DNA from 2 places in the Aeromicrobium sp. JP4 genome. Region 1 is predicted to be linked to the other one. Evidence: predicted binding sites of a transcription regulator. Region 1 holds the regulator's gene; the other holds the start of a gene.

What was found. Region 1 encodes HrcA, which represses chaperone genes, less so after heat shock. Its sites were predicted from a motif close to TTGGCACTCGNNNNNNNCGAGTGCCAA; they were not measured.
Region 2: groES (co-chaperone GroES) is a predicted target of HrcA. The motif match lies at 4,311-4,337, and genes of this name have one in related genera.

Annotation. Positions count from the first base shown of each region.
Region 1 is NZ_CM143290.1:1,016,439-1,031,337, forward strand. It holds gene ybeY (rRNA maturation RNase YbeY) at 1-173, opposite strand, end outside; gene ACY1JX_RS05000 (PhoH family protein) at 151-1,173, opposite strand; gene ACY1JX_RS05005 (histidine triad nucleotide-binding protein) at 1,191-1,535, opposite strand; gene dnaJ (molecular chaperone DnaJ) at 1,557-2,705, opposite strand; gene hrcA (heat-inducible transcriptional repressor HrcA) at 2,743-3,759, opposite strand; gene ACY1JX_RS05020 (hypothetical protein) at 3,873-4,301, shown strand; gene ACY1JX_RS05025 (DUF3097 domain-containing protein) at 4,294-5,127, shown strand; gene ACY1JX_RS05030 (lysylphosphatidylglycerol synthase domain-containing protein) at 5,114-6,127, opposite strand; gene ACY1JX_RS05035 (arginine deiminase) at 6,120-7,370, opposite strand; gene ACY1JX_RS05040 (basic amino acid/polyamine antiporter) at 7,393-8,844, opposite strand; gene hemW (radical SAM family heme chaperone HemW) at 8,885-10,000, opposite strand; gene ACY1JX_RS05050 (AMP-dependent synthetase/ligase) at 10,029-11,864, opposite strand; gene lepA (translation elongation factor 4) at 12,009-13,868, opposite strand; gene ACY1JX_RS05060 (hypothetical protein) at 13,915-14,256, opposite strand; gene rpsT (30S ribosomal protein S20) at 14,402-14,662, shown strand; gene holA (DNA polymerase III subunit delta) at 14,713-14,899, opposite strand, start outside.
Region 2 is NZ_CM143290.1:1,436,084-1,450,982, forward strand. It holds gene ACY1JX_RS07080 (4Fe-4S binding protein) at 1-442, opposite strand, end outside; gene ACY1JX_RS07085 (AurF N-oxygenase family protein) at 481-1,401, opposite strand; gene ACY1JX_RS07090 (helix-turn-helix transcriptional regulator) at 1,540-1,833, shown strand; gene ACY1JX_RS07095 (hypothetical protein) at 1,811-2,131, opposite strand; gene groL (chaperonin GroEL) at 2,305-3,906, opposite strand; gene groES (co-chaperone GroES) at 3,937-4,230, opposite strand; gene ACY1JX_RS07110 (class I SAM-dependent methyltransferase) at 4,378-5,538, shown strand; gene ACY1JX_RS07115 (LamB/YcsF family protein) at 5,625-6,344, shown strand; gene ACY1JX_RS07120 (5-oxoprolinase subunit B family protein) at 6,346-6,927, shown strand; gene ACY1JX_RS07125 (5-oxoprolinase subunit C family protein) at 6,924-7,778, shown strand; gene tsaD (tRNA (adenosine(37)-N6)-threonylcarbamoyltransferase complex transferase subunit TsaD) at 7,847-8,893, opposite strand; gene ACY1JX_RS07135 (lysophospholipid acyltransferase family protein) at 8,944-9,699, opposite strand; gene ACY1JX_RS07140 (DUF5709 domain-containing protein) at 9,743-10,156, opposite strand; gene ACY1JX_RS07145 (DedA family protein) at 10,202-10,684, opposite strand; gene rimI (ribosomal protein S18-alanine N-acetyltransferase) at 10,681-11,112, opposite strand; gene tsaB (tRNA (adenosine(37)-N6)-threonylcarbamoyltransferase complex dimerization subunit type 1 TsaB) at 11,109-11,747, opposite strand; gene tsaE (tRNA (adenosine(37)-N6)-threonylcarbamoyltransferase complex ATPase subunit type 1 TsaE) at 11,804-12,766, opposite strand; gene ACY1JX_RS07165 (alpha/beta fold hydrolase) at 12,843-13,826, opposite strand; gene alr (alanine racemase) at 13,823-14,899, opposite strand, start outside.

The DNA of each region.
Region 1 (14,899 bases):
TGCTTGCCCATCCACTCGCGATTCAGGACGGAGATCGTGTCGACGTCGACGAGCCGCAGCGTCATCTCGGTCTGGGGGTGCAGCCGCATCCGCCGCATCACGAAGCGGCACAGCGAGGTGAGCGAGGCGACGTCGACGTCGACCCCGGACTCATTGAGGACGTCGACGGTCATGCGCTCCCCCCGCGACCTCGGAGCGAGCGCGCCCGTTCGCCTCGTAGTCGTCGTACGCAGCCACGATGCGGCCCACCAGCTTGTGGCGGACGACGTCGTGGCTGGTCAGGCGGCTGAAGTGCACGTCGCGGACCTCGTCGAGGATCTGCTGCACCACCCGCAGGCCGCTGGTGGCGCCGCCGGGCAGGTCGACCTGGGTGACGTCGCCCGTGACCACCATCTTCGAGCCGAAGCCGAGACGGGTGAGGAACATCTTCATCTGCTCGGCGGTGGTGTTCTGCGCCTCGTCGAGGATGATGAACGCGTCGTTGAGCGTGCGGCCGCGCATGTACGCCAGCGGCGCCACCTCGATGACGCCCGACGTCAGCAGCTTCGGGATCGACTCGGGGTCGAGCATGTCGTGCAGCGCGTCGTACAGCGGGCGCAGGTACGGGTCGATCTTCTCGCTGAGGGTGCCCGGCAGGTAGCCGAGCCGCTCGCCGGCCTCGACGGCCGGGCGGGTCAGGATGATCCGGGTGACCTCCTTGGCCTGGAGGGCCTGGACGGCCTTGGCCATCGCGAGGTAGGTCTTGCCGGTGCCGGCCGGGCCGATACCGAACACGATCGTGTGCTCGTCGATCGCGTCGACGTACTTCTTCTGGTTGAGCGTCTTGGGCCGGATCGTGCGCCCGCGGCTGGACAGGATGTTGAGGCTCAGCACGTCGGCCGGGCGCTCCTGCGTCTCGGTGCGGAGCATGCCGATGCTGCGCTCCACGGTCTCGGCGCTGAGCGCCTGACCCGTGCGCAGGATCGTCACGAGCTCGTCGAGGAGTCGCTCGACCAGGGCGGCCTCGGAGGGCTCGCCCGTGATCGTGACCTCGTTCCCGCGCGCATGGATCTTCGCCTCGAAGGCGGACTCCATGAGGCGCAGGAACTCGTCGGCGGGCCCGAACAGGGAGACCAGGGGCACGGACGCGGGAATCGTCACCGTGTGTCGTGGCTGTGCAGTGTCGTCAGTCATACCCCTCCAGCGTAGCGTCAGGCCAGGAACAGCTTCGAGACGTCGACGCCGGCCAGCACGTGCACGTGCGCGTGGAAGACGGTCTGTCCCGCGTTCTCCCCGGTGTTGAACACCAGGTTGTAGTCCTCGTACCCCTCCTGCGAGGCCACCACACGCGTCTGGGCCAGCAGCTCGGCCGCGACGGCGGGCTCCGCCGAGGCGAGGGACGCCGCGTCGCGCTCGTGCACCTTCGGCACGACGAGCACGTGCACCGGCGCCTTCGGGTTGATGTCCCGGAACGCGATCGTGTGCTCGGACTCGGCGACGACGTCGGCCGGGATCTCGCCCGCGACGATCTTGCAGAAGATGCAGTCAGCAGCCATGCGCCGACTCTAGCGACCGGCTCACTTGAAGGCGTCGCGGATGCGGCCGAAGACGCCGGAGCGCGAGTTGTGACCCACGACCGGGTCGACGTGCTCCTCGCCGCGCGCGGCGGCGAGCCTCTCGAGCAGCTCGCGCTGCTCGGCGTCGAGCTCGCGCGGGGTCTCCACCACGACGTGCACGGTGAGGTCGCCGCGACCCGAGCCGCGCAGGCGCGGGACGCCGAAGCCACGGGCCACCACGGTCTCGCCCGACTGGGTGCCCGGCGGCACCTCGATCGGGACGGAGCGCTCGGCGTCGTCGACCTCGTCGCGCTCCGCGTCGAGGGTGGGCAGGTCGATGCGGGTGCCCAGCGCGGCAGCGGTCATCGGGACCGTGATCTGGCACGCGAGGGCGTCGCCCTGGCGCGTGAAGACGGGGTGGCGGGCCACCTTGACCTCGATGTAGAGGTCGCCGGCCGGGCCACCGCCCGCGCCGACCTCGCCCTCGCCGGCGAGCTGGATCCGGTTCCCGTCGTCGACGCCGGCGGGCACGTTGACCTGCAGGCTGCGGCGCGAGCGGACGCGGCCCTCGCCGTTGCACTCGCGGCAGGGGTCGGGGATGACCGTGCCGTAGCCGTGGCACGTGGGGCACGGACGCGAGGTGCGGATGTCGCCGAGCAGCGAGCGCTGGACGTGGTGGACGTTGCCGTGGCCGTGGCAGGTGCCGCACGTGACCGGCTCGGAGCCCTCGTTCGCGCCGGTGCCGTCGCAGACCTCACAGGTCACCGCGGTGTCGACCTTGATCTCGCGGCTGACGCCGAACGCGGCCTCCGCGAGGGAGATCGACAGGCGCAGCAGCGCATCCTGGCCGCGCTGCACGCGCGGGCGCGGGCCGCGCGAGGACGTCTGGCCGAAGAACGCATCCATGATGTCGTCGAAGCTGAAGCCCTGGCCGAAGCCGCCGCCCATGCCGCCACCGGCGGACAGCGGGTCGCCGCCACGGTCGTAGACGGCGCGCTTCTGCGGGTCGGACAGCACCTCGTAGGCCGTGGTGACCTCCTTGAAGCGCTCGGACGCGTCGGGGGCGTCGTTGACGTCCGGGTGCAGCTGGCGGGCCAGCCGGCGGTACGCCTTCTTCAGCTCCTCCGGGGTCGCCTCGCGGGACACGCCCAGCAGTTCGTAGTAGTCCAAGGTCTCTTTCTCTCTCGCAATTCCTGGGGTGGATCGCTCAGCCGTCGGCGAGGATCCGCCCGACGTAGCGGGCGACGGCGCCGACGGCGGCCATCGTGGCGGGGTAGTCCATGCGCGTCGGTCCCATGGTGCCCAGTTGGGCGAAGCTCTCGCCGTCGGGTCCGTAGTTGCTGGACACGACGGCCGTGCCCGACAGGTCGTCGCGGCCCGTCTCGCGCCCGATCCGCACGTGCGGTCCGACCGTGGCCTCACCGAGCAGGTGCAGCAGCACGACCTGCTCCTCCATCGCCTCCAGCACGGGACGGATCGCGGTGTCGAAGTCAGCGCCGAAGCGCGCGAGGTTCGCCGTGCCGCCGACCGCCACGCGCTCGTCGGAGCGCTCGTTGGAGAACGTGTTCGCCAGGGTCGTGACGATCGAGGTGACGACCGGGCGGTCGTCGGTGGCGAACGTGTCGATCAGCTCGGCCAGCCGCAGCGAGGCCTCGGGCAGCCGCTCGCCCAGCGTGGCGCGGACGATGCGCGACTTGAGGTCGCTCAGCAGGCCCTCGCCGGGGGTCTGCGCGAGCTCGACGATGCGCTGCTCGACGCGGCCGCTGCTGGTGATCACGACGATCAGCACGCGCGAGCCCTCGAGCGCGACGAGCTCCACGTGACGGACGGTGGAGCGCGTGAGCGACGGGTACTGGACGATCGCGACCTGGTTCGTCAGCTGCGCGAGGATCTTCACGCTGCGCATGACGATGTCGTCGACGTCGATGGCGCCCGAGAGGAACGTCTCGATGGCGCGGCGCTCGGCGACCGAGAGCGCCTTGACCTCGGCCAGCCGGTCGACGAACATCCGGTAGCCCTTGTCGGTGGGGATCCGGCCGGCGCTGGTGTGCGGCGCCGTGAGGTAGCCCTCGTCCTCGAGGGCCGCCATGTCGTTGCGGATCGTGGCCGACGAGACGCCGAGGCGGTGACGCTCGACGAGCGCCTTGGAGCCGACGGGCTCCTGCGTGGCGACGTAGTCCTCGACGATGGCTCGCAGGACGTTGAGCCGACGGTCCTCGATCACGCTGTCACCTCCCACGCTGCTGGCACTCGAACCTGACCAGTGCCAGTCTACCGAGGTCGTCGAGGGCGGTGCGCCTGCGCGGAGGCCGCCGGGCGGCATGGCAACCTGTCGGGGTGAGTGAGGTCTCCGTACGCCCCGACGGCGCGATCGAGGTCGCCGACGGCGGCCAGGTGCTCGTGTACACCCCCTACGCCGTGACGGCCGCCGACGGGACCACCGTCGCGCACGAGTCGCGCGGCGGGACGATGGCCGCGGTCTGGGCGAGTGCCGTGGGCGAGGCCTTCGTCGAGGTCAGCCACCTCGGCCACGGCCCGGAGGGCGGCGAGCTGGTCATGGTGGTCACCCGGCCCGGCCACTCCCCCGACGTCGCGCTGGGCGCACTCGTCACCGACGAGATCCCCGCCACCGTGCCCGAGAGCTGGCCCGCGGCGGTCGACCTGGCGATCGGGCTGATCGTGCACGACACCCTCGACAGCGGCACCAAGGACGACGTCGAGGACTTCCACCAGCGACTCCTGGGAGTGTGGTTCGGCCATGGCTGACCGCTACGGCTCCGACGTCCTCTCCGGCGACTGGCGCCGGCCCGCCCGCGGCCGCTCCACCGAGGTGGCTGCCGACACCGGCCTCGTCGTGGAGGAGGCCTCCACGGGCTTCGTCGGCGAGATCATGCGCGTCGAGCGCGACCTCGGCACGGTCCAGCTCGAGGACCGGCGCCTGCGACGCAAGGTCTTCCCGCTCGGCCCCGGCTTCCTCTTGGAGGGCAAGCCGGTCGTGCTGGTCGCCCCCACGCCGAAGGGGAAGGCCGCGCCCACCCGCACCGCCTCGGGCTCGCGGATCGCCGCCGACACCCGGGCGAAGGTCGCGCTGCCCAGCCGGATCTACGTCGAGGGCCGCCACGACGCCGAGCTCGTCGAGAAGGTCTGGGGCGACGACCTGCGCGCCGAGGGCGTGGCCGTGGAGTACCTCAACGGCATCGACGACCTGGCGGCGATCGTCCGCGACTTCTCCCCCGGTCCGAAGCGCCGGCTCGGCGTGCTCGTCGACCACCTGGTGCCCGGATCGAAGGAGCAGCGTCTCGCCGACGAGGTCGCGCACGTGCCGCACCTGCTCGTGGTCGGGCACCCCTACGTCGACGTCTGGCAGTCGATCAAGCCGCAGCGGCTCGGCATGGACGCCTGGCCGACGATCCCGCGGAGCATCGAGTGGAAGCGCGGCATCTGCGCCCACCTGGGCTGGCCGCACGACGACCAGGCCGACATCGCGCGGGCCTGGAAGGCGATCCTCGGCCGGGTCGACTCCTGGACCGACCTCGAGCCCGCGTTCCTGGGCCGGGTCGAGGAGCTCATCGACTTCGTCACCTCGCCCTGAGCAGCTGCAGCTTCCACAGCCCCACGGAGAGCAGCCCCAGCACGAGCGGCCCCGCGATCGTGATCGTGCGCCAGATCACGAAGCCCGCCACGAGCTCGGCCTCGTCCGCGCCGGCCTCGATCGCCAGCAGGGTCGCGACGACGACCGCGTCGAGGATGCCGAGCCCCGAGAAGGGGAACAGCGTCAGCGGGTAGGCGACGAGGAAGGCCACGAGCACCTCGATGGCGGGAACCTCCGACGTGGTGACCCCGACGAACCGCAGCGACGCGACGATCAGCGTCGCATCGACGACGACCATCGCCACGAGGGCGAGTACCGAGCGCGGCAGTGCCCACGGGACGCGGTCGACGACGCGCCCGCGGAAGTCCGCCGCCCAGGCAGCCCACGCCTCGGGGTCGACCCCGTGGCGCATCCGTCCGACGAACCGTGCCAGCCGGCGGGCGAAACCCACCGTGAACGCCTCGCCGCGGAACGCCAGCCACACGACGGCCAGGAGTGCGGCACTCACCGAACCGCTCAGGACGGCGGGGACGAACTCGCCGAGGTAGAACGTGCCGAGGCCGAGCATCAGCGCGATCCCCAGCAGCGGCGCGCCGAATCGCACCACGTAGAACGTCACGGTGTTCATGACGGTGCCGGCCAGGCCCGCCGGCGCCGGGATCCCCCAGGACCCGAACATCGCCAGCCGCAGCACGACGTCGGAGGGCGGAGGGGCGACCGTGGTCATCAGGATGGCCGCCTGGTCGTTCTGCATGGCCCTGATCGGCGGACACCCCGGGATGAACAGGGCGAGCGGCAGGGCATTGAGGAACTGGCGCACCAGCAGCCCGATCACGAGGACGGCGAACTGCCACGGCGCGAGCTGGGCGATCGCGGTGCGGACCTGCTCCCAGTCGATGTCGCCCAGCAGCCCGCGGATCACCACGACGATGACCGTCAGCAGGACCGCGACCAGGCCGAGCCGCACCCAGCGTCGGCGCGCTCCTGACTCCTCAGGCATCGAGCGGGTCGCGGATGATCGGGCACGTCATGCAGTGCCCGCCCCCGCGGCCGCGGCCGAGCTCGGCTCCGACGATCTCGATCACCTCGATGCCGGCCTTGCGCAGCAGCGAGTTCGTGTGGGTGTTGCGGTCGTAGGCGATGACGACGCCCGGCTCGAGCGCGACGAGGTTGTTGCCGCTGTCCCACTGCTGGCGCTCGGTGTCGTACTCGCTGCCGCCGGTCTCGACGATCTGGAACTTCTCGACCCCGAGCGCCTCGGCGACGACGTCCACGAACAGCGCGTCCTCGTGGTCGATGACCTCGATGCCGGGCAGTCCCTCGCCGGGCAGGATCGTGAACGCGTGGATTGTGTTGACGATCTCGGGGTAGATCGTGACGACGTCGCGGTCGGCGAACGTGAAGACGGTGTCGAGGTGCATGGCGGCGCGCAGCTTCGGCATGCCGGCGACGATGACCTTCTCGGCCGCACCCTGGTCGAACAGGGCCTTCGCCAGCTGGGTGATGCCCTGGCGCGACGAGCGCTCGCTCATCCCGACCAGCACGACGCCGTTGCCCGGGACGAGCACGTCACCGCCCTCGACCGTGGCGGTCCCCCAGTTCTCCTCGGGGTCGCCCCACCAGACCTTCGACCCGGCGAACTCGGGGTGGAACTCGTAGATGGCCTTCATCAGGAGCGTCTCGTCCTTGCGGGCCGCCCAGTACAGCGGGTTCAGCGTCAGGCCGCCGTGTACCCAGCACGTGGTGTCGCGCGTGTACAGCGTGTTCGGCAGCGGAGGCATGAGGTACTCGTGGCCGCCGTGCGCCTCGCGGACGAGGGCGCGGTAGCCCGGCGCCAGCTCGCGCGGGAGGTCACGGGTGGACAGGCCGCCGATGAGGAACTTCGTCAGCTCGTCGGCCGGCAGCTCGTCGAGGTAGCCGCGGGTCTCCTCCACGAGGCCGATGCCGACCTCGTTCGCCACGATCTTGCGGTCGAGCAGCCAGGCTCGCGCGGTGCGGTCGGCCATCGTCGCGGAGAGCACGTCGTGCAGCTCGACCACGTCGATCTCGCGCTCGCGCATCTTGTCGACGAAGTCCAGGTGGTCGCGCTGGGCGTTCTGCACCCACAGGACGTCGTCGAACAGCAGGTCGTCGCAGTTCGAGGGCGTCAGCCGCTCGTGCGCCAGTCCGGGCGCGCAGACGAGCACCTTGCGGAGGCGGCCGACTTCGGAGTGGACGCCGTAGGCGTCGGAGGGCTGCGTCATGAGACTCCTTCGGGACGTGGGATCACACGGTGATCCCGCCGGTGAGCAGTTGGTAGAGGGCGACCACCGCACCGATGGCGATGACCACGAACAACGCCAGCTCGGCCGGGGTGAACACCCGCAGGCGGCGCTCGCGGCGCGCGACGACGAACAGCACCGCGGCGGGCGCGTAGACCAGGCACGAGAGCAGCAGGAACTCCAGCCCCGCCGCGATGAACAGGAAGATCGCGTACGCGGAGGCGACGGCGGCGAACACCAGGTGCTTGCGCCGCTCGGCGGAGTCCTCCGCCTCGTACGTCTCGCCGCTCAGTGCGAGCTTCAGCGCGTACGCCGCCGCCAGCAGGTAGGGCACGAGCGCGAGACTCGTGGTGAGGTCCAGCATGAAGTCCAACGAGTCCTCGATGAACAGCGTCAGGGCCAGCAGCACCTGAACGCCGATCGACGTCGCGACCAGCGCGGCGATGGGGGTGCCCGCAGCGTTCTCCCGACCGAGGAACCTGGGCATGTCGTCGCTGCGGGCCGGGATGAACACGACCTCCGCCGCCATCAGCGTCCACGCCAGGTAGGCACCGAGCACCGACACGATGACGCCGATGCTGATGAACCACTTGCCCCACGGGCCGACGGCCTGCTCGAACAGCCCGATCATCGACGGCTGAGGGGTCCCCACGATCTCTGCCTGGCTGAAGGCGCCGTAGGAGACCATGGTCACGAGCGAGAAGATCGCGAGGACGCTGAGGAACCCCAGCACCGTCGCGCGGCCGACGTCCTCGCGTCGCTGCGCGTAGCGGGAGTAGACGCTGGCGCCCTCGATCCCGATGAACACGAAGGTCGTGATGATCATCGTGTTCTTGACCTGCTCGGTGAGGGTGCCCAGATCGTCGTAGGCGAAGAAGTTGTCGCTGAAGACGCCTGCGTCGAACTGGAAGCCCAGCACGACGATGAACGTCAGGATCGGGATGACCTTGCAGATCGTGACGATCCGGTTGATGACCGCCGCGTCACGCACGCCCCGGGCGATGAGGTAGTGGAACACCCACACGCCCATGGTCGACACCGCCACGGCCAGCAGCGTGTCGCCCTCCCCGAACTCGGGGAAGAAGAAGCCGATCGTCGCCGTGATGAAGATCCAGTAGAACGCGTTGCCCGCCATCGTGCTGGCCCAGAAGCCCACGGCGGAGTTGAAGCCGGCGTAGTCCCCGAAGCCCGCCTTGGCGTAGATGAACACGCCGGAGTCCAGCTCGGGCTTGCGGATCGCGAGGGTCTGGAAGCAGAACGCGAGCATGAGCATCCCGGTGCCGGCGACGGTCCACGCGATCAGCGCACCGGCGACGCCGGTGGCCGTGCCGAAGCGGGCCGGGAGCCCAAAGACGCCGGCGCCCACCATGGACCCGATGACCATGGCCGTGAGGACCGGGCGGCTGACCTTGCCGGTCGACCCGCCCTGGGCGGTGGTGACCTCCGTGTCCCCCATGCGCTGAACGTAGCGCAGCGCGACGTCCGCCGAACAGGTCTCACTCGCCGCCGACGGCCTCCAGGACCACGCGGTCGGCCATCAGCCGACCTGAACGTGTGAGCACGACGCGGTCCCCGAGCGGCTCGAGCCAGCCCGCCTGGATGAAGCGGTCGACGTCGCCGAGCAGCGCCGGCTCGATCCCCTCGGCCAGCCGGATGCGCAGCATCACGTCCTCGAGGTGCCGGGCCTGCGCATCGGGCCGCTCGCCGTCGGCGCGCGGCGAGTTCCCCGCGGCGAGGCGCTGGGCGTAGGCGGCGGGGTGCTTGACGTTCCACCAGCGCTCGCCGTCGACGAAGGAGTGGGCGCCCGGGCCGACGCCCCACCACTCGCCGCCGTTCCAGTAGCCCACGTTGTGACGACACTGCGCCGCCTCGTCGCGAGCCCAGTTCGACAGCTCGTACCAGCTCAGGCCGGCCGCCTCGAGCAGGTCGTCGGCGAGCAGGTACTTGTCGGCGGTCTCGTCGTCGTCGGGCATGACCACCTCGCCGCGGCGCACCTTGCGCGCGAACGCGGTGCCGGCCTCGACGATCAGGGCGTAGGCGCTGATGTGGTCGGGCTCCATCTCCAGGGCCGACTCGACGGTGTGGCGCCAGTCGTCCATCGACTCCGACGGCGTGCCGTAGATCAGGTCGAGGCTGACCTGCTCGAAGCCGGCCTCGCGGGCCCACGCCACGGCCTGCGGGACGCGCTCGGGATCGTGGGTGCGGTCGAGCACCGAGAGCACGTGCCGCACGGCCGACTGCATGCCGAAGGAGATCCGGGTGAACCCGCCCTCGCGCAGCTCGGCCAACGACTGCGGAGAGACGCTGTCGGGGTTGGCCTCGGTGGTGACCTCGGCGCCCGGTGCGAGCCCGAGGCGGTCGTCGACGGAGCGCAGGAATCGCACGAGGTCGCTCGCGGCCACCTGCGACGGCGTGCCGCCGCCCACGAACACCGTGTCCACGGTGCGCTCGGGCACGAGGGCCAGCTCGCTCAACGCCGCCTCGATGTAGGTCGACCGGGAGGCGCCGACGACGTCCGGCCCGCCGAGCTCGTCGGCGGTGTACGTGTTGAAGTCGCAGTAGCCGCACCGCACGGAGCAGAACGGCACGTGCAGGTAGATGCCGAACGCCACGTCCCCAGCGTACGGGGCGGTCCCGCGGTCAGGCCCCGGCGTAGAACCCGTCGAGGACGTCGGAGTAGCGGTCCTCCACGACGCGCCGCTTCACCTTCATGCTCGGCGTGATCTCACCGGACTCGATCGACAGGTCGTGGTCCAGCACGGCCCACTTCTTGATCGTCTCCCACGGGTTGAGCTTGGCGTTGAGCTCCTCGATGTCCTGCGCGATCTGCTGCTGGATCCCCGGCGAGGAGACGATCTCCTGGTAGGACTTGCCCTCCATGCCGTGATTTGCGGCCCAGGCGTCGACCGCGTCGGGGTCGAGCGTGATGAGCGCCGAGCAGAACTTGCGGTCGTTCCCGTGGACCACCATCTGGCTGGCCAGCGGGCAGACCGCCTTGAACGCGCCCTCGATGTGCGACGGCGCGACGTACTTGCCGCCCGACGTCTTGAACAGGTCCTTCTTGCGGTCGGTGATGCGCAGGTAGCCGTCGGCGTCGAACTCGCCGATGTCGCCCGTGGCGAGCCAGCCGTCGTCGACCAGCGCGGAGGCGGACTCGGAGTCGAGGTTGTGGTAGCCGCGCATGACGCCGGGGCCCTTGATGAGGATCTCGCCGTCGGTCGCGATCTTGACCTCGGTGCCCGGGAAGGGTCGACCGACGGTGCCGATGCGGTAGTCGTCGGGGTGACCGACCACGGCACCGGCCGAGGTCTCGGTCAGGCCGTAGCCCTCGAGCACCAGGATGCCCGCGGCATGGAACCACTCGGCGATGTCGGTGGACAGCGCCGCGGCACCGGAGATGAAGAAGCGGACCCGGCCGCCGAAGCGGTCGCGGACCTTGGAGAAGACCAGCTTGTCGGCGACGGCGTGCTGCGCCTTGAGCGGCAGCGGCACGGGCTTGCCGGCCCGCTCGAGGCGCGACTTCTGCAGGCCGACGCGCTCGGCCCAGTGGAAGAGCTTGAGCTTGGCGCCACCCTCCTCCTCCATCATGCCGACGATGCGGCCGTAGGCCTTCTCGAAGATGCGCGGCGCGGCGCCCATGAAGGTGGGCCTCACGACGGCGAGGTTCTCCACGATCTTCGGCACGCGGCCGTCGACCGCGCACGGGAACCCGACGGCGAGCTGCGTCGTGAGCAGCACCTTGCCGAACGAGTGCGCCATGGGCAGCCAGCGGTATTCGAGGTCGTCGATCGTGAGCAGGCCCGGCGCGGCGACGGCGGCACCCTCGTAGGTCCAGCAGTCGTGGACGAGGCGGACGCCCTTGGGTCGTCCGGTGGTGCCTGACGTGTAGATCAGGGTGGCCAGCGACTCCGGTCCGGTCGCGGCGATGCGCTCCTGCACGACGCCCGGGTGGTCGGCGAGGTACTTCTCGCCCTGGGCGAGGAGGTCGTCGAGCGAGATCACCCAGTCGCCGTCGGTCTCGCCCTCGAAGGCGACGACCTTCATGACCTGCGGCAGCTCGGATCGGCCGTCGCGCAGCTTCGCGACCTGGGCGTCGTCCTCGGCGAACACGACGCGACTGTCGGAGTCGGACAGGATGTAGACGACGTCAGGAGTGACGGTGCTCGGGTAGACCGTGGTGGTCGCCGCGCCGGCGGAGTTGATCGCCAGGTCGGCCAGGATCCACTCGATGCGGGTGCCGGACGCGATCGCGACCCGCTCCTCGGGCTCGATGCCCAGCGCGACGAGGCCCGCCGCGAGCTTCGAGACCTGCTCGCCGGCCTGGTTCCAGGTCAGCGAGTGCCAGCTCTCGTCGGCATCGGGGTAGCGGAACGCCTCGCGAGGCCCGGAGGCCTCGACGCGGCCGAAGAACAACTCGCCGACGTTGCGAGCGCGGTTCTGGACGATCAAGAGCTGGTCGGCTTCGGAAACAGCCATTGGAGTTCTCCCAGGGACGGATGGCAAGCGTGTGATGCAGGTCACCCTATACGTGCGGAGGGCCCCGTTACCGCTCAGTCACGAAATCACCCCGGGCGCGGCACCGCCCACCCTGTGCGGGCAGCGGAGCGGCGGGCGAGCGGCTCAGCTCTGCTTGGTGTCGCCGGTGGAGAGCGCGGCGATGAAGGCCTCCTGGGGGACCTCGACGCGGCCGACCATCTTCATGCGCTTCTTGCCCTCCTTCTGCTTCTCCAGCAGCTTGCGCTTGCGGCTGATGTCGCCGCCGTAACACTTGGCGAGCACGTCCTTGCGGATCGCGCGGATGTTCTCGCGGGCGATGATCCGCGCGCCGATGGCGGCCTGGATCGGCACCTCGAACTGCTGGCGCGGGATGAGCTCCTTGAGCTTGCCGGCCAGGGCGACGCCGTACGAGTACGCGCTGTCGCGGTGCACGATCGCGCTGAAGGCGTCCACGGGCTCGCCCTGGAGCAGGATGTCGACCTTCACGAGGTCGGCGGCCTGCTCGCCGGACAGCTCGTAGTTGAGCGAGGCGTAGCCCTTCGTGCGCGACTTCAGCGCGTCGAAGAAGTCGAACATGATCTCGCCCATGGGCAGCGTGTAGCGGATCTCGACGCGGTCGTCGGAGAGGTAGTCCATGCCGCCGAGCTGGCCGCGCCGCGCCTGGCACAGCTCCATGATCGTGCCGATGTAGTCCGACGGCGCGAGGATCGTGGCGGACACGATGGGCTCGTAGACCTCGGAGATCTTGCCGGCGTTCGGGTACTCGCTCGGATTCGTGACGGTGTGCTCACTGCCGTCCTCGAGCTTCACCCGGTAGACGACGTTCGGCGCGGTCGAGATGAGGTCGAGGTTGAACTCGCGCTCGAGCCGCTCGCGCACGATCTCGAGGTGCAGCAGGCCCAGGAAGCCGATGCGGAAGCCGAAGCCGAGCGCGCCGGAGGACTCGGGCTCGTAGACGAGCGCGGCGTCGTTGAGCTGGAGCTTCTCCAGCGCGTCGCGCAGGGTGGCGAAGTCGTCGCCGTCGATCGGGTACAGGCCGGAGAACACCATCGGGTTCGGGTGCTGGTAGCCGCCCAGCGGCTCGGCGGCGGGCTTGGTGGCCGAGGTCACCGTGTCGCCCACGCGGCTCTGGCGGACCTCCTTCACCCCGGTGATGAGGTAGCCGACCTCGCCGACGCCGAGGTGGTCGGCCTTGACGGGCTCGGGGCTGATGACGCCGACCTCGAGCATCTCGTGCACCGCGCCGGTGGACATCATCTTGATCCGGTCGCGGTGGCTGAGCTTGCCGTCGATCACGCGGACGTAGGTGACGACGCCGCGGTACGTGTCGTAGACGGAGTCGAAGATCAGCGCGCGCGGCGGACCGTCGGGGTCGCCCTGGGGCGGCGGCACCTCGTCGACGATGAGGTTCAGCAGCGCCTCGACGCCCTGGCCCGTCTTGGCCGAGACGCGCAGCACGTCGTCGGGCTCGCCACCGATGATCCCGGCGATCTCCGCGGCGTACTTCTCCGGCTGCGCGCCGGGCAGGTCGATCTTGTTGAGCACGGGAATGATGTGCAGGTCCGCGTCCATCGCCAGGTAGAGGTTCGCCAGCGTCTGGGCCTCGATGCCCTGAGCGGCGTCGACCAGCAGGATCGCGCCCTCGCACGCCTCCAGGGACCGGCTCACCTCGTACGTGAAGTCCACGTGCCCGGGGGTGTCGATCATGTTGAGGATGTAGGTCGTGCCGTCGTCGTCACCGTCGGACTTGGTGAACGGCATCCGCACGGCCTGGCTCTTGATCGTGATGCCACGCTCGCGCTCGATGTCCATCCGGTCGAGGTACTGCGCGCGGGCGGCGCGCGCATCGACGACGCCGGTGAGCTGGAGCATCCGGTCGGCGAGGGTCGACTTGCCGTGGTCGATGTGCGCGATGATGCAGAAGTTCCGCAGCAGTTCGGGCGGAGTCGACCCCACGGTGGGGGCAGGAGTGGAGCGCGTCATGGTGAGGTCCATTGTCCACGACCCGGGCACAGGTCGTGACCAGCGATCATCGCCAGGCGTATGCGATGACGACGTTGACCACGACCAGGGCTGCGACGACGTGGCCCCAGGGGTTCGGGGCGGGCAGCTTCTGCTTCATGAACGCGAGCGCCGTGGCGACCGCCGCGATGACGAGCTTGACGCCGACCTTGGCGTTGTTCGGGTCGTGCACGGCCTCGCTGGCCGAGCCGATCCCGGTGAGCACGATGCCGATCACCAGGGCCGTGGCGACGGCGTGCGCCATGCCCTTGGGGACCCGCGGGGCGCGGAGCGACATGGCCCACAGGACGAGGGCCGCGACCCAGCACGCGATGTGGACCCAGACGAGGATGTCGTAGAAGAGCTGCACGACCCGAGCGTACGAGACGGAGCGGATTTGAGGACCGGGTGCTCCCGCTGGTAGCATTGACGATTGCGTGTCCAGCCCACCGTACGACGGGCTCGGACGCGACCAAGACTTCTCATCACCGGAACGACGAAAGAAAAGGTTTGCCGTGGCGAACATCAAGTCGCAGATCAAGCGCAACCGGCAGAACGAGGCCGCGCGCGAGCGCAACAAGTCCGTGCGCTCCGCGCTGAAGACCGCCGTTCGCCGCTTCCAGGAGGCCGTCGAGGCCGGCAACACCGACGAGGCCAAGACCCTCGCCGCCGACACCGCGAAGAAGCTCGACAAGGCTGCTTCCAAGGGTGTCATCCACAAGAACCAGGCCGCGAACCGCAAGTCCGCGATCGCCAAGAAGGCCGCCTCGCTCTGATCTTCACGACAACGCCCCGCACCTGATGGTGCGGGGCGTTTTCGCGTTGCCTACGACGTGCGGGCGCGAGCCACGGCGATGTCGATGATCATCCGCTCGACGGCGTGGCCGGGCTCGGCGGAGCCGCCCTTGACCTGCAGGTCGGCGTGGGCGACGGCGTCGAGCGCCTGGCGCAGCGAGGCCTCGCTCCAGCCGCGGGCGCTCTGGCGCAGCGAGCGAATCTTGAACGGCGGTGCG
Region 2 (14,899 bases), 420 kb from region 1:
CGCGCACCAGGCCGCCCGGCACGGGCAGCTTGTCGATCATCGTGATCTTCGCATCGGTGGACAGCAGCAGCTGCCGCGCCGTGTACGCGGCCGCCGGGCCGGTGCCCACGATCGCGATCGACAGCGAGCGCTCGAGGTCGCCGCCCATCTCGTCCCACGTGTGGGTCTTCGGCTTCTCCCGCGGCGGGCGCCGCTCGAAGAACTCGGCGTTGAGGTCGGCGAACACCGCCTCGGCACCGCGCAGCAGGTCGATCGCCTTGGGCGCCGCCACGGGGCACGCGTCGGCGCAGGCCCCGCAGTCGATGCAGGCCTTCGGGTCGACGTAGAGGATGTCGGTGGTGCCGAAGTCGGGCTCGTCGGGAGTGGGGTGGATGCAGTCCACGGGGCAGACCGAGACGCACGAGGCGTCCTTGCAGCAGGACTGGGTGATCGCGTAGGCCACGGCGGGTGCTTTCGGGTTCGAGGGTCGGCCGGGCCGGGTCAGAGCATGTGGACGGTGCGGTACATCCGCATCGCGGCCGGGGTGAGCAGGCCGACCTCGGACAGGAAGTCCATGAGGTGCACGCAGCTCATCCGCATGAGGTTCTGGTGGTGGGTGTTGGCCTTCACGGCCGCCTTGGCCACCTCGGGGTCCAGACCCACGTTGGCGTAGACGTCGTCGTTCACCAGGGAGTCCACGATGATCGCCGCGACGACCGAGATGACGAAGGCCGCGAGGTGACGCCGCGGCTTGGAGACCCCCTCGAGGTACTCCTTGACCTCCATGCGCGCGAACTTCATGTGGCGCGCCTCCTCGACCACGTGGATCTTGCTCGTGGTGCGCACCTCCTCGAGCACGTTCTCGCCGCGCATCCAGTCGCGCTGCATGACGTCGAGGACCTCCTCGGCGACCAGGATCGACGCGTAGGACTGCTCGCCGTTGGCGGTGCTGCGGAAGACGCGGGCGAGCTCGTGGAAGAGCCGGCGCGGGCGGTAGTGCGGGACGCCCATCTTGCTGCACGTCTTGCTGAACATGAGCGAGTGCCGGCACTCGTCGGCGATCTCGGTGAGGGCGAAGCGGAACTCCGGGTCGCCGTAGTCGGCGGAGTACTGCGAGCGCAGCACCATCGACTGCAGCATCGTCTCGAACCAAATGCCCGTGCTCATGATGGAGCCGACCTCGTGACGGGTGAGGTCGATCCGCTGCTGCTCGCTCATCGAGTCCCACAGCGGCGTGCCGTAGAGGGTGGACCACTCGGGGTTGAGGCCGTACTTGGTCGGGTCGAGGGGCTTGGCCCAGTCGATCTCCTGGTCGGGGTCGTACGACAGGACGGCGGCGGACTCCAGCAGTCGCTCCAGCTCGGTGTCCATGTCGATGGACTGGCGGAACTCGACGGCGGCGCGATCGTCGGTGACGGTCATGCGATCTCCTCGGTCAGCGGTATGTGACATTGTGAATGTAACATAGATGTGAGGCGTGTCACCAGACTTCCGGGCACCGGACTTCAGCCCTACCGTATTGGGCTGCACCGGCTGCCCATTGGGCCCATGCTGTTGTGCATGCCCAAACGCACACCGACGGCCCACACCGCCGAGGTCGCCAGCGCCTTCGCCTCCTGGTTGCGCCACCGGCGCGAGGGCGCGGGCATGACCCAGGAGGACCTCGCGCACCGCGCGGGCCTGAGCCGCAACCAGGTGCAGAACCTGGAGAACAACCGGAACAACAACGCCACCGGACGGTCGTCGGCCAACCCGAGCCTGGACACCCTGCTGGCCCTCGAGGCGGCCTTCGGACTGTCGCTGGGCGACCTGCTGGTGGAAGTCCGCGAGTTCATGGACTCCGCCGGGCGCTGACCCTCCTGCGGTCGCCGGCCAGCCCGGCGGCCCGTTCGACGTCGGCGACGATCCGGTCGAACACGTCGGCCGCGTGCTGCAGGGCGGCCGCGAAGGCCCGGCTCTCTCCCGCGGACGCGGCGTAGGCCTCGGCGCCGTAGGCCAGCTCGATCCGGTCGCCGGGCAGGGTCCCGTGCAGGATCGCCACCCAGGCACCCCCGGGCACCGGGAACACGCGCGCGTGCTGTTCGTCCTCAGCCGTCTCGCCGGAGCGGTGGTCGGTGCACCACCACGGGCAGGTGGTCGATGGCGTCGTCATGGGGCAGTCCTATCAACGGGTGCGGACACCGGGTCGACCCCTAGGTTATTGGGCCCGACGCGCCTTGTCGTCCCCGTGTCTCACCCACGCGTCGCGGCGTCGCCGGACACGACGAAGGCCCCGGGCGGGTGCCCGGGGCCTTCGTGCGTGACGAGATCGTCAGCAGGGACCGATCAGTGGTTGTGGCCAGCGTGATCGTCGGCCTCGTCGGCCGGCTTGTCCACCACGAGGGTCTCGGTGGTGAGCAGCATGGCCGCGATCGAGGCCGCGTTGGCGAGCGCCGAACGCGTGACCTTGACCGGGTCGAGGATGCCCTGCGCGAGCAGGTCGCCGTACTCGTTCGAGGCCGCGTTGTAGCCCTCACCGGACTCGCGGACCTTGGCCACCACGACCTCGCCGGAGACGCCGCCGTTGCGGGCGATCCACTCCAGCGGGGCGTCGGCGCCCTTGCGGACGATGCGCACGCCGAGGGCCTCGTCGCCGGACAGGTTCAGGTCCTGGTCCAGCACGCCGACCGCGTGGACCAGCGCCGAGCCACCGCCGGGGACGATGCCCTCCTCGATGGCCGCGCGGGTCGCCGAGACGGCGTCCTCGATGCGGTGCTTCTTCTCCTTGAGCTCGACCTCGGTGGCCGCGCCGACGCGGATGACGCAGACGCCACCGGCCAGCTTGGCCAGCCGCTCCTGCAGCTTCTCGCGGTCCCACTCGGAGTCGGTCTGCTCGAACTCGGCCTTGATCTGGGCCACGCGGCCCTCGACCTCGGCCTGGTCGCCGCCACCGTCGATGATCGTCGTGTCGTCCTTCGTGATGACGACGCGACGCGCGGTGCCGAGCACCTCGAGGCCGACCTGGTCCAGCTTGAGGCCGACGTCGGGGGTGACGACCGTCGCGCCCGTGAGGGTCGCGATGTCCTGCAGCATCGCCTTGCGGCGATCGCCGAAGGCCGGCGCCTTGACCGCGACGGACGTGAACGTGCCGCGGATCTTGTTCACCACGATCGTGGACAGGGCCTCGCCCTCGACGTCCTCGGCGATGATGAACAGGCTCTTGCCCGACTGGACGACCTTCTCCAGCAGCGGCAGGAGGTCGGACACGGCCGAGATCTTGCCCTGGTTGACGAGGATGTACGGATCGTCGAGGACGGCCTCCATGCGCTCGGTGTCGGTGACCATGTACGGCGACAGGTAGCCCTTGTCGAACTGCATGCCCTCGGTGAACTCGAGGTCGGTGCCCATGGTGTTGGACTCCTCGACCGTGATGACACCGTCCTTGCCGACCTTGTCGAACGCCTCGGCGATGAGCTCGCCGATGACCGAGTCACGGCTGGAGACCGTGGCGACGGCCGACATGTCCTTGACCGAGTCGACGGCGCGGGCGCGCGAGTGCAGCTCGTTCGTGACCGCCTCGACGGCAGCCTCGATGCCCTTCTTCAGGCCGACCGGGTTGGCGCCGGCCGCGACGGCGCGCAGGCCCTCGTGGACCATGGCCTGGGCCAGCACCGTGGCGGTCGTCGTGCCGTCACCGGCGACGTCGTTCGTCTTGGTGGCGACTTCCTTGGCCAGCTGGGCGCCGAGGTTCTCGAACGGGTCGTCCAGCTCGATCTCACGCGCGACGGACACGCCGTCGTTCGTGATCGTGGGGGCGCCCCACTTCTTGTCCAGGACGACGTAGCGGCCCTTGGGGCCGAGGGTCACCTTGACGGTGTCGGCGAGCTTGTCGACACCGCGTTCGAGGGCGCGGCGTGCGTCCTCGTCGAATTCCAGAATCTTGGGCACGAGTGCTCCCTAACGGTTGGCTGGGTGGACTCAGGCGATGACGGCGAGGACGTCGCGGGCGTTGAGGATGAGGAACTCCTCGCCGCCGTGCTTGACCTCGGTGCCGCCGTACTTGCTGAAGAGCACCTTGTCGCCGACGGCCACGTCGACGGGGATGCGCTCGCCGCTGTCGCTGACGCGACCGGGGCCGACGGCCACGACCTCGCCCTCCTGCGGCTTCTCCTTGGCGGTGTCGGGGATGACGAGACCCGACGCGGTGGTCTGCTCGGCCTCTCCGGCCTTGATGACGATGCGATCTTCGAGCGGCTTGATGGTGACCGACACTGGTCGACCTCCCCTTTCGGATGAGTAACGTTCGGTTGGCACTCACTCGGTGGGAGTGCCAGTTGTCAGCGTAGCACCGGCTGGCACTCGACCAAACGGAGTGCCAGAGCCGAGGTCGGGAGAGCGTCCGGTGGCAGACTCTGGCGCGTGGATGCGCACACCTTCGCCGAGCTCACGGCCCCCGCCGGGCAGGCGCTCCTGGCGCAGGTGGCCGACGGCGCGGGGCGCGAGTCCGACCTCGCACTGGGCACGCGACTGCGACGCGACCACCCCGCCGAGCTCGTCGCGGCGGCCGTCACCCAGCACCACCTGCGGCGACGCGCGGTCACGAAGTTCGGGACCGAGGCCGAGCTCCTCTACTTCACCCCCGACGCCCTCGAGCAGTCCACGCGGGCGCCGGTCGCGGCGCACCGAGCGAGCCGGCTGGCAGCGCTCGGCGCCGAACGGGTGGTCGACCTCGGCTGCGGCATCGGCGGCGACCTGATCGCCGCTGCCCGGGCAGGCCTCGAGGTGCGCGGCGTCGAGCTCGACCCCGTCCGCGCCGCGATCGCGCGAGCCAACCTGGCCGCACTCGGCCTCGCCGGGACGGTCGAGGTCGGTGACGCCACGACGACCCCGATCGGCGCCGACGAGGTCGCCTTCGTCGACCCAGCGCGTCGCGACGGCGCCGGCCGCACGTTCCGGCTCGACGCGCTCGTGCCCGCCTGGGACTTCGTCACGGGCCTGCTCGAGGGCCGCGCCGTGGCCAAGGTGATGCCGGGCATCGCCCACGACGCCGTCCCCCCGGGGGTGCAGGCCGAGTGGGTCTCGCACGGCGGCGACCTCGTCGAGGCGAGCCTCTGGGGGGCCGGTTTCGGCCAGGACCCGGCCCGCCACGCCACCGTGCTGCCGAGCGGCGCCTCGCTCGTGGGTCGTGGCGCCCGGGCCCGCGTCGGGGACGTCCTGTCGCACCTCGTCGAGCCGGACGACGCCGTGATCCGGGCGGGGCTCGTGGCCGAGCTCGCCGAGGACCTCGGCGGCCACCTCCTCGACCCCCGCATCGCCTGGATCACCACGGACTCCCCCGCGGCCGAGCCTTTCGGCCGCGCGTTCCGCGTCGTCGAGGAGCTGCCCTTCCGCGAGAAGCAGCTGCGCGCCGCCCTGCGCGAGCGCGACATCGGCACCCTCACGATCAAGAAGCGAGGCGTCGACGTCGTGCCCGAGCGGCTCGTGGCCCGCCTCAAGCTCACCGGGTCCCGCACCGCGACGGTCGTGCTGACCCGCGTGGCCGACGAGGCGCGCGCCTTCCTGGTGGAACGGCAGCGCTGAGCGTGACGTTCGCGGGGTCGACACGCCGGTGCGCACCCCCGGAACGTCACCGCCAGCGATGACCTGGCGCGCGGTAGCGTCGGGCCATGGCCGGCCGCGTGGACCTCAACGTCGATCTCGGCGAGTCGCCCGAGCGGTGGGCGTCCGGCGAGGACGAGCGCCTGCTCCCCCTCGTGACCAGTGCGAACGTCTGCTGCGGCGCGTACGCCGGCGACGACGACCTGATCCGCGCGACGTGCGAGGCCGCGGTCGGGCACGGCGTCGCGATCGGGGCGCAGGTGGGCTACCGCGACCGCGAGGGATTCGGCCGCCGGTTCGTGGACCTGCCGCCCCGTGACCTCGTGGACGAGGTCCGGCGCCAGCTCGACCACCTGCGCGAGCTCGCGGACCGCGTCGGCGGCCTGGTCACCTACCTCAAGCCGCACGGTGCGCTCTACCACCGCATCGGCCACGATCCCCACCAGGCGGAGGCCGTCGTCGAGGCGCTGCTGGCCGACGGGACGCCGCTGCCCCTCGTGGGCATGCCCGGGTCGGTCGCGCTCGAGATGGCGCAGGACTCCGGGATCCGTGTCGTGCTCGAGGGCTTCGCCGACCGCGCGTACACCCCCGAGGGTGGCCTGGTGTCCCGCGACCAGCCGCATGCCGTGCTGACCGATCCGGCCGAGGCCGCCGCCCAGGCTCTCGAGCTGGTGGGATCGGTGGACTCCCTGTGCGTGCACGGCGACAGCCCGGACGCCGAGCGCCTGCTGCGCCACGTGCGCGGCGTCCTCGTGGAGCACCGCGTCGAGATCGAGCCCTTCCACTGAGATGAGGATCCTGCCCTGCGGCGATCGCGCCGTGCTGCTCGACTGCGCGGACGCCGACGAGGCCCGTCGCTGGCATGCCGCGCTGCGCGATCGCGGAGCGACGCTCGGTGCGACCACCGTGCTGCTGCGCGGGCGGCCCGAGGAGCTGCGCTCGTTGGTGGGCGCGACCACCCCTGCTGATCTGGCCGCCGTCGCCGGGGCCGAGGTGGAGATCCCGGTCGTGTACGACGGACCTGATCTCGAGGCCGTGGCGCGACACTGCGGACTCGACCCGGACGAGGTCGTGCGCCTCCACGGGGCGACGCCGTGGACGGTGGCGTTCGCCGGCTTCGCGCCCGGCTTCGCCTACCTGTCCGGGGGCGATCCCCGCCTCGAGGTCCCGCGGCTCGACCGTCCGCGGCCACGCGTGGAGCCGGGCTCGGTCGGACTCGCCGGCCGGTTCAGCGGCGTCTACCCCCGCGCCTCCCCCGGCGGCTGGCGGCTCATCGGCCGTACCGACGCGCCGCTCTGGGACCTCGATCGCGACGACCCTGCACTACTGCACCCGGGTGACACCGTCCGGTTCGTCGAGGTGACGCGATGACCCTGCGCGTGCTGGAGGCAGGCGCCCTGAGCCTGGTGCAGGACCTCGGGCGTCCCGGGCTGGGCGATCTTGGCGTAGGGCCGTCGGGCGCGTTCGACCGCCGCGCCCTGCGCACCGCGAACCACCTCGTCGGCAATCCGGGCGACGCGTCCGTCGTGGAGGCCCTCGGCGGCGGACTCGCGCTGGTGGCGACCCTGCCGCACGTCGTGGCCGTCACGGGGGCGGCGGGGCCGCTGACCGTCGACGGCCGGCCGGTCGACTCCGGCCGCCCGCTCGCGCTGCGGCGTGGCGACGTGCTGCGACTCGGGGCGCCGGTCGCCGGGCTGCGCTGGACGGTCGCCGTCGCGGGCGGGATCGCGGTGCCCCCGGTCCTGGGCAGCCGCTCCCGCGACACGCTCGCCTCCCTCGGCCCCGATGCCCTGGCGGCCGGCGACGAGCTCGCCGTGGGTCCTCCCGTCGGACCGGTCTCGCTCGAAGGACTGCCGCCCCTGCTGCCCACGGGCGAGGTGGCGGTCCGGGTCGTGCTGGGCCCGCGCGACGACTGGTTCACCCCGGCGGCCGTCGCGACGCTGCTCTCGACCGGCTGGGGCGTCGACCCCGTCTCGGACCGCATCGGTGTCAGGCTGGAGGGGCCCGCGCTCGACCGGGCGCGCGAGGGTGAGCTGGAGAGCGAGCCCGTGGTGCGCGGCAGCATCCAGGTGACGACCTCGGGTCGTCCGGTGGTGCTGGGTCCGGACCATCCCGTCACCGGCGGCTACCCCGTGATCGGCGTGGTCCTCGACGCCGACACCGACGTGCTCGCCCAGCTGCGGCCCGGCGACACGCTGCGGTTCCGCCGCCACCGCGCCTGACGCCCCGGCATTGACCCACTAACGCCGAGTGGCGCAAACCGGGGTCGCGAGTGTCGGGGGCAGGCCGGTCAGGCGGCGACGATGCGCGTGACGGGCAGGCTGGAGTCGACGGCGAGGTCGAGCGACGACGGAGCGATGCCCCGGCGGACGACCTCGGCGCCGAGCGCCGCGACCATCGCGCCGTTGTCGGTGCACAGCGAGATCTGCGGGATGCGGACCTCGACGCCGGCCTTCTCGGCGCGCTCGAGGACGAAGTGGCGCAAACGGCCGTTCGCGGCCACGCCCCCGCCCAGGATCAGCCGGGGGACGTCGTGCTCGAGGCACGCCTTGATCGCCTTGCGGCTCAGCACGTCGCAGACCGCGTCCTGGAACGAGGCCGCGACGTCGGCCACGGCGACCGGGCGCTGCATCCGCTGCTCGTGCTGCACGTGGCGGGCCACCGCGCTCTTGAGCCCGGAGAAGGAGAAGTCCCAGCGGTACCGCTCGAGGTCGCGCCCCGTGGTCAGGCCACGCGGGAAGGCGATCGCGGTGGGGTCGCCGTCGCGCGCCACCTTGTCGATCTCCGGGCCGCCGGGGTACGGCAGGCCCAGCAGCCGGGCGACCTTGTCGAACGCCTCGCCGGCGGCATCGTCGATGGTGCCGCCGAGCAGCGTGATGTCGGTGGCGATGTCGTTGACGAGCAGCAGCTCGGTGTGACCGCCGCTGACCAGCAGCGCGATCGAGGGCTCGGTGTACCGGCCGTGCTCCAGCTGGTCGACCGCGACGTGCGCCGCCAGGTGGTTGACCCCGTAGAGCGGCTTGTCGTGGGCCAGGGCGAGGGCCTTCGCCGCGGCGACCCCGACGAGCAGGGCGCCGGTGAGGCCCGGACCGCTCGTCACCGCGATCGCGTCGACGTCACGCACGTCGACGCCGGCCTGCTCGTAGGCCTGCTCGAGCGTGGGAACCATCGCCTCCAGGTGCGCCCGGCTGGCGACCTCGGGCACGACGCCGCCGAAGCGCACGTGCTCCTCGACGCTGGACGCGACCGCGTGCGCCAGCAGGGTGGTGCCTCGCACGATGCCGACACCGGTCTCGTCGCAGGAGGACTCGATCCCCAGCACCAGCGGTTCGCTCACCGGACCATTGTGCCGTGGAGCAGGAAGCACCGTGCCGTCGGTGCGCAGGCTCAGCCCCGCTCGGCGCGCCTGGCGTCGCGGGCCGCCTTCTCCTCAAGGTCGAGGCGGCGGGCCTCCTCGGGCGTGGGAGCGGTGCCGCCGTAGCGGGCCGGGGCCCACCACTGGCCCTCGGGCGAGACGGGGTACTCGTGGATCGCCTTGTCGAGCAGGGCCGTCAGCGAGTCGTGCAGCAGCGCCGTCTCGGCGACCGGGTCCTCCCCCGTCACCGGGATCGGCTCACCGACGTGGAGCGCGATCGTCTTGCCCCGGCCCCACAGGTCGGCCTCGTGGTCCTTCGTCTTGAGCAGCTGCGTGCCCCAGACGACCATCGGGATGAGCGGCACACCACCCTCGGCGGCGGCGCGCACGGCACCGGTCTTGATCTCCTTGACCTCCATCGACCGGCTGATCGTGGCCTCGGGGAAGATGCCGACGATCTCGCCGCGGCGGGCGTAGTCGGCGGCCGCGTGCAGCGACGCCTCGCCCTGGGCCCGGTCGACCGGGATGTGGTGCATCGAGCGCATGATCGGTCCGGAGACCTTGTGCTCGAACGCCTCCTTCTTCGCCATGAAGCGCACGAGCCGGCCGGCGGGCTGGGCGGCGAGTCCGTTGAAGATGAAGTCGACGTAGCTGACGTGGTTGGAGGCCAGGATGGCCCCGCCCTCACGCGGGATGTGCTCGGTGCCGGACGTCTGGAAGCTGATGCCCAGCACCCGGAACAACGTCTTGGCCGTGCCGATGATGGGCGGGTACGTCACGTCGCGCATGCGTGAACCCTAGTGCACGCGCGTTCACCGATGAGGCTTCTCGTCACTCGTCCTCGACGACGTGGACCGCGGCCTCCTCGGCACTCGCACCGGCACCGTCGATGCCGACATCGTCGCCGACGAGCTCGGACACGTGGTCGACGCCGTTGCCGCCTTCGGGATCGACGAGGCGGCCCGAGCGACGACCTCCGACCTCACCGTCGTCGAGGTCCTCCTCGCTCCACTCGGAGTCGGGGTCGACGTCAGGCTCCTCCTGCGAGAGGCGCTGCTCGAACGACTCGCCCTGGATCTGCTCGTCGACCGTCGTGCCGAATCCCTCGCCGGCCGACCAGCGCTCGGGAGCGGTCAGCCCCTCGTCGAGCGGGTCATGGGTCTCGCGACCGAGCAGCGTGTCCTGGTCCTGGTCCTGGCTCAGGTACTGGGAAGGGGCCGGGGGCTGGTTGCGCGGATCAGTCATGCCTCCACCTTGCCACGCACCCGGAGCAGGCGCCGGTCGTGCGGATCAGTCCGGGCCGGGCTCGCGCGCGGGGTCGGCCTGGCTGGCCGAACGCTTCAGCAGGACCGCCACGACGACCACGACCATCAGCACGAAGAGCCAGGCGAGACGCTCGGATCCGCCCGTGAAGACGGCCAGGAACGCACTCATCCCGATGGTGGACCAGATGGTCGCCCAGATCACCGCGCCCGGCACGAGACCGGTCAGGTAGCGCGGGAACGACATGCGCGCGAGGCCCGCGGCCAGGTTCACCGCAGTCTGCGCGCCGACCGTGAAGAAGCTCACGGTGACGGCCGGAGGACCCCAGCGGTCGACCTGTCGCATGGCGGCCCGGACGCGCGGACCGGGCTCGCGCTCGCGCAGCAGACCGGCGGCGATTGCGCGCCCGATCCCGTAGGTGGCACCGGCGCGCAGGAGCACGATGACGAAGAACGTCAGCCACGCCCAGAACCACGGCCATGCGCGGATGGAGTCGAGCAGCTCGGTCATGCCAAGCCCAGCTCCATGAGCACGGCGTCCGCGCCGGAGCGGTAGTAGCCGCGGCGGCGGCCGGTCTCGCGATACCCGGCGTGGCGGTAGAGCGCGAGCGCCGCCCCGTTGTCGTCGGCCACCTCGAGCAGGAGCCGCTCGGCGCCGCGAGCACGGGCGGCGTCCTGCACGGCCTCGAGCAGCTCCGAGCCCACACCCTGGCGCCGCGACCCCAGACCCACGGCGATGCGCATCAGCTCGGCGTCGGGGGCGAACATCCGCAGCGAGGCGTAGCCGCGGACGCCGAACTCGTCGACGAGCGCCAGGACGATCCGGTCGCCCACCAGCTCGTCGCGGACCTGGCCGGACGACCACGCGTCGCGGCCGAAGCTCGCGTTCTCGATCGACTCCAGCGTGTCGAGATCACGCAGGCCCGCGGACCGGATCATGCCAGCTTGGGCGCGACCTGGGGCATCGCGTCGGGTCGGCGCAGGTACAGCGGCTCGAGCGGGAGCTCGGCGGCCCTCCCGGCGGCGACGAGGCCGGCCAGGGCGGCGGCGGACGGGTCGAGCGGCGCACCCTCGACCGCCGCGAGCCGGTCGGCGTACAGCACTCCCCCGCGGCCCACCACCGGCAGTCCGAGCGCGGCGACGGTGTCGGGGTAGTCGACGTCGGGGCCGGTGACGCGCGACCCGTCGGCGCGGAAGCGGCCCCAGTAGACCTCCTTGCGACGCGCGTCCGTGGCCACGACGAAGTCGGTGTCGAGCAGGCCCGCGGCCTCGGCGGCGAGGATGTCCAGCGAGCACACGCCGTGCGTGGCCAGGCCGAGGGTCTGGCCCAGGGTGAGTGCCGTGACGACACCGACACGCAGCCCGGTGAACGGGCCCGGACCGACGCCGACCGCGACGTCGGTGAGGTCGGCGGCGGTGGCCCCAGCCCGCTCGAGCGCCGTGCGGATCGCGGGCGCCAGCAGCTCGCCGTGGGCCATGGCGCCCTCCCCCGTGGCCTCGGCGACGACGGACGAGCCGTCGTGGAGGGCGACGGAGATCGCCGGGGTGGCGGTGTCGAACGCGAGCAGCAGCACGGGCCCAGCCTAGTTGCGGGGCATCGCAGGGTCCGAACGCGCTCGGCGCGCCGGGCTCAGCCGAGCAGGGCGGTGCGCAACGGGACCTCGAGCCAGCGCCGGCCGTGGGGCCGGATCGAGACCACGCGCATCTCGTCCGACGGGATGCCGCAGGCCGTGCCGAGCGGATCGCCCGGACTGGCCGCGCGGGTCTCGATCGAGATCGACAGCCAGCTGTCGGACAGCTGCTCGGCCATCCCCTCGCCCCATTCCACGACCGTCACGGACTCGTCCGTCGTGGCGTCGAGGTCGATGTCGTCGATCTCGGCCGCGTCGCCGAGGCGGTAGGCGTCCACGTGCACGAGCGGCGGGCCGCCCACCTCGCTGGGGTGGGTGCGCGCGATCACGAAGGTCGGGGACGTCACGGGCCCGCGGACGCCGAGCGCCTCGCCGAGGCCCTGCGTGAACGTGGTCTTCCCGGCACCGAGACCACCGGTCAGCACGAGCAGGTCACCGGGGCGCAGCAGCCCGGCGACGCGCGCGGCGAGGTCGCGCATCGCGTCGGCGTCGGGCACCTCGCGCGCCAGCCACAGCGTCTTGCCCATCTCGATCGTGGGACCGTCCTGGCGCACCGGCAGGTACAGCCGGTGGTTCCAGAACCGGTAGTTGGCCGGAAGCTCCTCGCGCACGGTCAGCCAGATGCCGTCCATGCCCTGCTCCTCGGCGACGTCCTCGGCGACGCCGACCATGACGGACGCGACCCCGCGGTCGCGGCCGAGCGGGTCGACGCTGACGCGCTTCAGGCCCAGCATCCCCGGGCGGGAGCGGTCGAACAGGATCGCGCCCATCGGGTGGCCGCGGCGGGTGGCCAGCAGGCCGCCGTCGCGCTCGAGCGAGGCGGCCACCGTCGCGACGGTCTCGTCGCCGGCCGTGGCGGGCGGATCGAGGCGCGGCCGCGCGGCGAAGGCACGATGGATGACTCCGACGACCTCGGCCGCGCGATCCGGGCCGACCAGCGTGACGTCGAGCTCACTGCTCATGCCGCCACCTCCGTGGGAGAAGCACAGTACGTCGGCACCGGCATGAGGGGACTCTCGATCACTCGCTGGCGCTCGCTCATGCGATGTCCTTCAGGACCCGCTCGATCGCCTCCGTCACCTGCTCGTGCTCCTCCAGCATCACCATGTGGCCGGCGTCGTTGACCGGCACGAGCTCGGCTCCGGCGATGTGGCGCGCGAGCCAGCGGCTGTGGCTGAACGGCGTCATCACGTCCTTCGTCCCGCACACCACCGAGGTGCGGCAGCGCGAGATGGCGCCCAGTCCCGCCCCGAGGTCGAGCTCGACGAAGTTGTCGTAGAAGTTCAGCACCACCGCGGTGGGGGCGCGCAGGATCATCTCGTCGGCCATGTCGACGATCGCAGGCTGCGCGTGCGCCCCGAACGCCCAGCGACGGATGATCGAGTAGCTGTTGAACTCGCGGCCCCAGTCGAGCAGCGGGCTGGCGGCCTTCACCAGCGGCACGACGAAGCGCAGGCCGGGGCTGCGCCGCATCAGCTGGCCGGCGCTCGTGCTGATGAGCACGACGCCCTTCACGCGGTCGTCGAACAGCTCGGGATCGAGCTGGGCCAGCTGCATGACGGCCATGCCGCCCATCGAGTGCCCGACGATGACCACGGGCCCTTCGGCGGCGTGCGCGTCCAGCACGCGGCGCAGGTCGTCGGCCATGTCGTGGAGCGAGGAGTTGCGCGGACCGCTGCGTCCGGAGCGTCCGTGCGATCGCTGCTCCATGAACACGAGACGGGCCTGGTCGCGCAGCGCGAGGCGCTGGAAGTGCCACGTGTCGAGGTCGCACATCCAGCCGTGCACGAAGACGACGGTCGGCGCCGGGCCCTCGTCGACCTCGACGTGGATCGGGACGTCGTCGGCGGCGGAGACGTAGTACGAGTCGCCACGAACCGTGCCGAACGCGATCTCCTCGCCACGCTGGAGGCGGCGCTGCTCGGTCTTGCGCTTGTTGAGGATCGTCGCGGCGGCACCGGCCACCCCCGCCGCCGCGAAGGCGCCTGCGGTGGCTGCGACACGTCCTGCGACCGATGTCATCGCTCTCCTCGGTAGGTCCGGGACCACCGTCCGGCGAGGCGCGTGACGATCTCGTAGGCGATCGTGCCGGCGGCGTCCGCCCAGTCCTGGGCGGTGGGCTCGCCGTCGTCGCCGGGCCCGAACACCGTGACCGGATCGCCGATCCGGGCGGGCCGGTCGCCCAGGTCGACGACCAGCTGGTCCATGCAGATCGTCCCACGGACGGGCGCGCGGCCGCCCGCGAACCCCACCTGCGCCCGGTTCGAGGCGGTGCGGTGGATGCCCTCGCCGTAGCCCACCGGGACGAGGCCGAGGGTGGTCTCACGGTCGGCGCTCCAGCGCCAGCCGTAGGACACGGAGCTGCCCGCCGGGACCCGTTTGACGTTCGCCAGCACAGTGCGTGCGGTGAGGATGGGACGCACGTCAGGTACGGGGACCGCCGGGTCTGGAGCGATGCCGTAGGTGGCGATGCCGAGGCGGACGAGGTCGAAGTGGGAGGACGGACGCGTGACCGCCGCGGCGGAGTTCGCGAGGTGGCGCAGCGCCGGGTGGACGCCTGCGGCGGCCAGCTGGTCGACCGCGGCCCGGAACACGGCCTCCTGGTGGTCGTTCGCCGGGTGCTCGGGCTCGTCGGCGCTGGCGAAGTGCGACCAGACGCCCGTGACCTCGATCCGGCCGGCGGCCTGCATGCGAGCGGCGGCCGCCACGAGATCGTCCCACTGCGGCCCGAAGGCACCGTTGCGCGACAGTCCCGTGTCGACCTTGAGCTGGACGCGCGGGCGGTCGCCGGCGGCGGCGATGGCCTCGAGCTGATCGACGCCGGAGGCGGTCACCTCGACGTCCGCGCCGATCAGCTCGGTGAAGGGAGCGCCGGGCACCGCGAGCCAGCACAGCAGCGGCCCGTGGTCGCCGGCGGCGCGCAGCTCGAGCGCCTCGGCCGGCGTGGCGACCCCGAGCCAGTCCACCGAGGCCTGCCGGGCGGCGCGCGCGACGGGGACCATCCCGTGCCCGTACGCGTTCGCCTTCACCACGGCCATCTGCAGGGCTCCGGGCGCGTGGGCCCGCAGCGCCGCGAGGTTGGCGCGGTACTGGTC